2 regions of the Jeotgalibacillus sp. 10bf12 genome follow, and region 2 is predicted to be linked to the other one. Evidence: riboswitches for the same ligand, from Rfam matches in the RefSeq annotation. Region 2 holds a riboswitch; the other holds the start of a gene.
The links. Region 2 has a riboswitch for cobalamin ahead of DH10bf12_RS00965 (helical backbone metal receptor). Riboswitches for the same ligand answer to the same signal wherever they lie in the genome.

Region 1: it holds a riboswitch for cobalamin, as region 2 does, so the genes downstream of both, DH10bf12_RS08820 (ribonucleoside-diphosphate reductase subunit alpha) here and DH10bf12_RS00965 (helical backbone metal receptor) in region 2, are expected to answer to the same signal.

Annotation. Positions count from the first base shown of each region.
Region 1 covers NZ_CP200276.1:1,674,533-1,677,954, reverse strand. Annotated here, with positions in the region: gene DH10bf12_RS08820 (ribonucleoside-diphosphate reductase subunit alpha) at 1-1,875, opposite strand, end outside; cobalamin riboswitch at 2,214-2,412, opposite strand; gene DH10bf12_RS08815 (YitT family protein) at 2,532-3,080, opposite strand; gene DH10bf12_RS08810 (glutathione peroxidase) at 3,354-3,422, shown strand, end outside.
Region 2 covers NZ_CP200276.1:209,423-212,844, forward strand. Annotated here, with positions in the region: gene DH10bf12_RS00960 (FecCD family ABC transporter permease) at 1-517, opposite strand, end outside; gene DH10bf12_RS00965 (helical backbone metal receptor) at 480-1,460, opposite strand; cobalamin riboswitch at 1,592-1,777, opposite strand; gene DH10bf12_RS00970 (hypothetical protein) at 1,917-2,261, shown strand; gene DH10bf12_RS00975 (ring-cleaving dioxygenase) at 2,315-3,289, opposite strand.

The DNA.
Region 1 (3,422 bases), 1.5 Mb from region 2:
TCGGATTCCGTTTTCCTGCACGTCTTTACGTAATGACTGCCATTCTTCAGACTGATAACCTTTTCTTTCAAAATAGCGGCCCGTCTGCCATTCCGATCCGGCAAATTGACTGTACACGCCCTTTTCTTCAGCCAGCGCATTCGATGCTTTGATCGTTTCAAATGCAATCGTTTCATAGAGTTTATCCGCATAATCCACTGCTTCTTCTGACTCCCACTGAATACTTTCAAGTGCGAGCAGATGATGCCAGCCAAATGTCCCAAGCCCGATCGCACGGTACTTCCGATTCGTCCGCTGTGCCTGACCAACTGTAATATTGTTTAAATCAATCACGTTATCAAGCATTCTGATCTGAATCGGAATCAGCCGCTTCAGCACATCACTTTTCACAGCCCGTGCAAGATTAATAGATGAAAGATTGCATACGACAAAGTCACCCGGCTTACGGACAATGACGATAGTCCCGTCCTCATCCTCGTATTCTTTTGTAATCGTCGTCGCAGACATATTCTGCGCAATTTCAGTACATAGGTTACTGCAGTAAATCGAAGTTCTCCCTTCTTCAATCTTATTTGGATTCTGACGATTTACTTCATCACGGTAAAACATATAAGGCGTGCCTGTTTCAAGCTGAGAGACCATGATGCGCGCCATCATGTCCATTGCGCGATAGGTCTTCCGTGGTAACAATGGATGATTGACTGCCTCTTCGTACTTCTCAGTAAAATACTTACGATCAGCCTCATCATAAAAATCCTCCAGCCCAAGCGGATTTCCTTCGTCATCTTTCCAGCCCATCACTGTTTTCACTTCATGCGGACAAAACGTATGCCACTCTCCGATACTGCGACCCGTCTCATCTGTTTCCTGAAGCCTTTGCATAAATAAATCCGGAACTGATACACCTGTAAATATATCGTGCGCTTTTCTTCTTTCATCACCATTATTCGTTTTTAAATCGAGAAAACCATTCATCATATCTTTGTGGAAAACATCCAGATAAACTGCAACAGCACCCTGTCTCTGACCTAGCTGATCAACGCTGACAGCTGTGTTATTCAGCAGACGGATCCAGGGAATCACACCTGACGAATTCCCTTTAAACTTTTTAATATCAGACCCTAGTGCTCTTACCTTTCCGTAATAAACGCCGATCCCACCGCCGTCTTTACTGAGACGCGCAATGTCCCAGTTATTTGTATAAATGCCGTCCAGCGAATCCTCCACTGTATCAATAAAGCAGGAAGCAAGCTGCCCGGTCTTTTTACCGGCATTCGATAAAGTCGGTGTTGCAACTGTCATAAATAAGTTACTCATTGCCCAGTAGGCTTCTTTTACAAGCGTGACCCTCTTTTCCGGCGCTTCATTTTTCATCAGCAGCATTGCAATGATCATAAAGCGTTCCTGTGGCAGCTCGTAAAGATTGCGGTCATGATCACGCGCCAGATAACGGTCAGAGAGCAGGAACAGACCGATATAGTTGAAAAGGTAATCCCGCTCAGGTGTGATTTCCCGGCCTAATTCATCAAGTTCTGCTTTTGAATAAGTATTAAGTGCTTCTGTGTAAATATCTTTATGTATCAATGTTTCGATCAGCTGATGGAAGCTGCCGTATTTTTGCGCAGGGTTATAATTCCTGTTAGCTGCTGCCTGGTCGTACAGTTCGTCCAGATAGAGTCTAGCTGCAAGAAACGTCCAGTCCGGTGCGTCCATCGCCACACGGTTCAGGGCATAGTGCATAGCAAAATCGCGTGCAGTATCTTCTCTTTGTGTGAGTTGATCCATCAGTTCAGCTGCATCGAGCTTGTGTTTGATTGCTGCGTCTTTGATTGTTTGCAGCGTCTGATGGAGAGTGGTTGTTTTTTGTGTGGTCATGATTGTGTACCTCCGCCTAAAATAATGTAGTTAACTTTCTATAACCACTGATCCTTTCCGTCGAGGACTGCGCTTTCCTGCCCCGGACGGTGAGCTTCATCAGGCTTCTCCTTGGGGATCTCACAGGTCAGGGCGTGAGTCCACGTCCGCAACGTAGAGGGTCAGCTGAATATTGCTTGTAAACATTCTCTTTGCACGACCACAATATAGGGAAAAGGCATAATAAAAACCGCCTATCGGGATAGGCGGTCAGATAAACGATATGAATTATAAGAGCATAGTCCTCACAAGGGACCTGTCTGATAAAGCCACCGTTTCTTTCCTCACACCCCGAAGAAATGAAAACAAAAAATAAGACAGGTCTCCTGACTTGTGCGTCACTCTACTTTGAACCCTTCCCATATAAGGACCCTTTACCAGAGCTCTCTTATACAGTGGATTGTTCAGTTCGTCAGCACATACAGTTGCGGGGGCAGTCCCGGATTCTCACCGGATTCCCTTTTAAGCGATATTCGCATCTTATCTTTCGGCAACACTATATGTAGTTGTGCGTAAAATTAAAAAGCACTATATATTGATTAATGACATCTTACCCGAAAAATGATCATTTGGCAAGGAAGAGTTCATTTTAATATTTCTCATCAAACATCTGCAAGTTATTTGTCCGGTTTCCTCTGTAAAGTGATTGCTGTTACAGCCCCGACAATAATGATGACACCACAGGAATACAAAAATGTGTGAAGTCCGAGCACCTGATAGCCAAGCAGAATCACGACCCCATCCACAATAAAAATGACGATCCCGGTATTCATTGAGACGGCTTTAGAAATCATATGAGCCAATAAGTCTGTACCTCCAGTACTTGTCTCAAACAGCAGCATCAGACCAATTCCAAAACCAATTAGCAGTCCGCCTGCGATCACACTTGGCAGGATCGGCATTTGAAAAAATGACCTGAGCGGTGACAACCAGTCAATGAGCAGAGATGAGACGAACAAACCATGAAGGCTATTATAAAAATAGGCTCTTTTCATAAACCAGGCATAAATAAATAGCGGCACACTCAATAAAATCATGGCCAGACCAACTTGTACACCGAAATAGTAATGCGCGATTAACGCGAGACCAATCATCCCTCCGTCAAGCAGATGATGAGGGACTAAGAAGCCATTAATTCCTGTCGCCAGCATGAAACTTCCAATCATAATTGCGATGCTCTTTTTAAAAAGCATATTACCCCTTTCAAAGCATGCTTTATTTCTTATGCTATGATTTTTTGAATGATATATGCCCGCGGCGCTATCATACAACTCAGCAGTGAAATGGTTTTGAATAAAGACCAATAAAAACTGTTCACCACTAAAATATAGGTATTTTTGTTTATTATATATAAATAAAGGATATAGGTATAAAAGCTCAAAAAACTTAAAACAAGTTCATTTATATATTTGGACTTTTCACGAAGGAGAAATCAACTAATGACCGTTTATGATTTCAAAGTAAAAACATCAAGTGGCTTCACGAAAAGTTTAGATGTTTACAAAGGA
Region 2 (3,422 bases):
TGAAAATGATTCCTGTCAGAATGATCGTTTCCATCTTCATTGACTTCTCAACCATTCTGGCAAAGCCAAGCACAATGATTAACGTAAGCAGTGCTGCTAATATACTGATCACAGGCAATGTAAAGCTGCCAAGTCCAGGTATTGTCAGTCCAAGGAAAATGGTTGCTACTGCACCGACTGACGCGCCGGATGAAACACCGAGCGTATACGGGTCAGCGAGCGGGTTTTTTAGAAGTCCCTGAAAAGAAGCACCTGCGATCGCAAGTGATGCACCTACAAGAGCTGCAAGTATCACACGTGGAAATCTGATATCAAGCACGATTGAGCTGAACATCGGGTCCAGCGCTTCTCTGTTACTGAACGCACCTGCGAAAATACTGAGCATTTCCATGACAGGCACTCTTACAGAGCCTACTGTGACTCCAAGTGTGAAAGCAGTCAATAAAAGCAGGATGGAAACAGCGTATCCCGCCCAGACTTTACTCCGCGAAAACATCAGGATAGATCGCTTCTGCAAGGGCCTGTGTACCTTCTACGAGTCTTGGACCTGAACGTGTAACCGGGTCTGAAGGGACTAGATAGACATCTTCATTTGTTACAGCAGTGACCTGACTGAAGCCTTCATAACCCATCCACTGGTCCACTGCATCCTCTACGAAATCACCATAAGTCAGCAGTGCTACCTCCGGATTCCGCGTGACAACTTCCTCTTCTGTTAAAGGAACGAATCCTTCCTGATCCGCCATCACGTTTTCAGCATTGATCAGATCAAGCATTTCCTGAATAAATGTGTTGTTTGCTGCTACATACATTTCAGGCGGTCCTGCCACATCCACTAATACTGATTTACGGTCCTCTTCTGAAATCGCAGATGCTTTTTCAGCAATCTCATCAAAGCCTGCCTGCATATCAGCAATAATCTGCTCTGCTTCTTCAGTTGTTCCAGTGATCTGACCAATCATATCGATCGTGCCGTAGACTTCATCAAAGGTCATTGCATTTTCAATCACAACAACCGGAATGCCTGCGTCCTCAATCTGCTGAAGACCATCTGCACCACCCGGATTTGATGCATGTGCAAGCACTACATCAGGCTGAAGAGAAATAATCTTTTCTACGTTAAACTCCATGCCACCGATTTTTTCAACGTTCATTGCTTCTTCAGGGTAGTTGTCAAAGTCAGATACCCCGACGATTTCTTCATCGAGTCCAAGTGCGTATGCGATTTCTGTATTGCTTGGCAGCATGGATACGATCGCATCAGGCTGCTCTTCAATTGTGATCTCTTCACCGTTTGCATCTGTTACTGTGACCGGGAATGATGATTCTGACTCAGCAGGTTCTTCTGTTACTTCTTCCTGATCCTGATCGTCTGCCGGTGCTTCTGTTGTTTCTTCTGCGCTGTCTGAGCAGGCTGCAAGTACGCCTGCTGCGAGTAAAACTGGTAACCATTTTTTCATGTTGTGTTCCTCCGTCTTATGATTTTTTGCAATAAAAAAACATCTCACGCGGGAGATGCAGGGTTGCAGGATATAGCCGTATGTAAAAAACGGAGAGGCTGCAACACCCGCCCATATCCTCGTAGGCGTGTCTGGTGCTTGGAATCAAGGCAGGTCTCCTGGCTTATGACAATCAGTGTTTGCCTCCTTCCCATAGCTTAAGCTACAGTGGCTGCGGCAGACACAAGTCATTTACAGTGGCGGGACCGCGCTGGAATTACACCAGCTTCCCTTTTAACTGATCATTGATGATCAGCACCTCTATCCGTTCATATTGAAATGTTTTTCCAATGCTATTATAGCACTTCCTGTCAGATATTGTGCAAGGGCTTTTTTCGAGAGATTATGAGTGAAAAGTGATTAGAAGCTTAAAATACGGGAAAATAAAAAGAAATCTGCATGGAGGTGTCAGCATATATGTCAAATGATCATATGAAGCATGAAGGTCCACATCCTCACGAGCATAGTATGGAATGCGGTCACACTAAAATTCAGCACGGCGATCACATCGATTTTGTCCACGACGGTCACTTGCACCATGAGCATCAGGGTCACTGGGATGATTGTAAGATTGAAGTGTCAGAAGAGAACCCTGATACATGTCAACCGACTGAATGCGGGTGTAATCACACAGATGATTGCGGTCATGAGTTAGTACCTCACGGCGATCATTTTGATTATCTGGTGAACGGCCGCCTGCACCATGTGCATGATGGACATTGTGATGACCACGGTCCTGTAGAAGTCATTGATAAAGGGTAATACTGAATGTAAAACACCCCTGTCAAACCTAATTTGACAGGGGTGTTTTATGTTTAGCTTTTAATTTCAAGTGGTCTTAAGCTCGCTTCGATTTGTGCACGTTTTGGCTCAAGGAATGGTGGCAGCGCAAGCTCTTCCCCAAGATGCTCCATATCCTCATCGGTTGCAAAGCCCGGCTCATCAGTTGCAAGCTCAAACAGAATACCGTTTGACTCGCGGAAGTAAATTGAGCGGAAATAATAGCGGTCGACTTCACCTGATGTCATCAGACCGAAGCTTCGGATGCGGTCATCCCACTTTTCATAATCCTCAAAAGTCGGAATACGGAACGCCACGTGGTGCACGCTCCCCCGGCCAGGACGTTCAGGCGGAAGATCAGGTCTTTCTTCGATATGCACTTCAGCACCCGTCCCGCCTTCTGCAACTGACATGACCTGGATTGCAGGCAATTCAGCGCCGGCGCGATTCGGATACTCGCCCACCTTTTCAAAGCCAAGCACCTGCTCAAGCACTGCAATTGTTTTTTCTGCACGGCGCACAGTCAGCGTAACCGGTCCAAGACCAACGATCGCATGCGCTTCAGGAACATCAGCACCAGTCCATGGTATTCCCGGCGCGACTCCTTCTTCACCGTTATCCGCGACCAGCATGAGGCGCGATCCTTCTTCATCCTCAAAATAAAGTGTGTCACGCCCTGCACGCTTTTCAATGTCATCATGACGGACATTTAGTTCATCAAAACGCTTTTTCCAGTAATGAAGTGATTCTGTTGTCGGTACACGGAATGCTGTATTTGAAATACTTGAAACGCCTGGATACGTGCGGCCGGCCATCGGAATATCAAAATACGTCATATCCGTTCCCGGACTGCCGACTGCATCTGCGTAAAATAAGTGATATGAAGATGTGCTGTCCTGGTTTACAGTCTTCTTAACAAGGCGCATGCCTAATGTTTGTGTAAAAAATCTATGGTTTTTCTCAGCAGCCGAAGTGATTGCTGATACGTGATGAATTCCTGTTACTTTCATGGTGAACACTCCTTTTATCTCGAAACTAAGATATTTTCTATCCTTATTGTATGACTGATTGTAAATGAATGCAAGAAAAATATCTCGAATTCGAGATATTATCTAGTTTGTTGTATTTTCGCTGGAGCTGTAG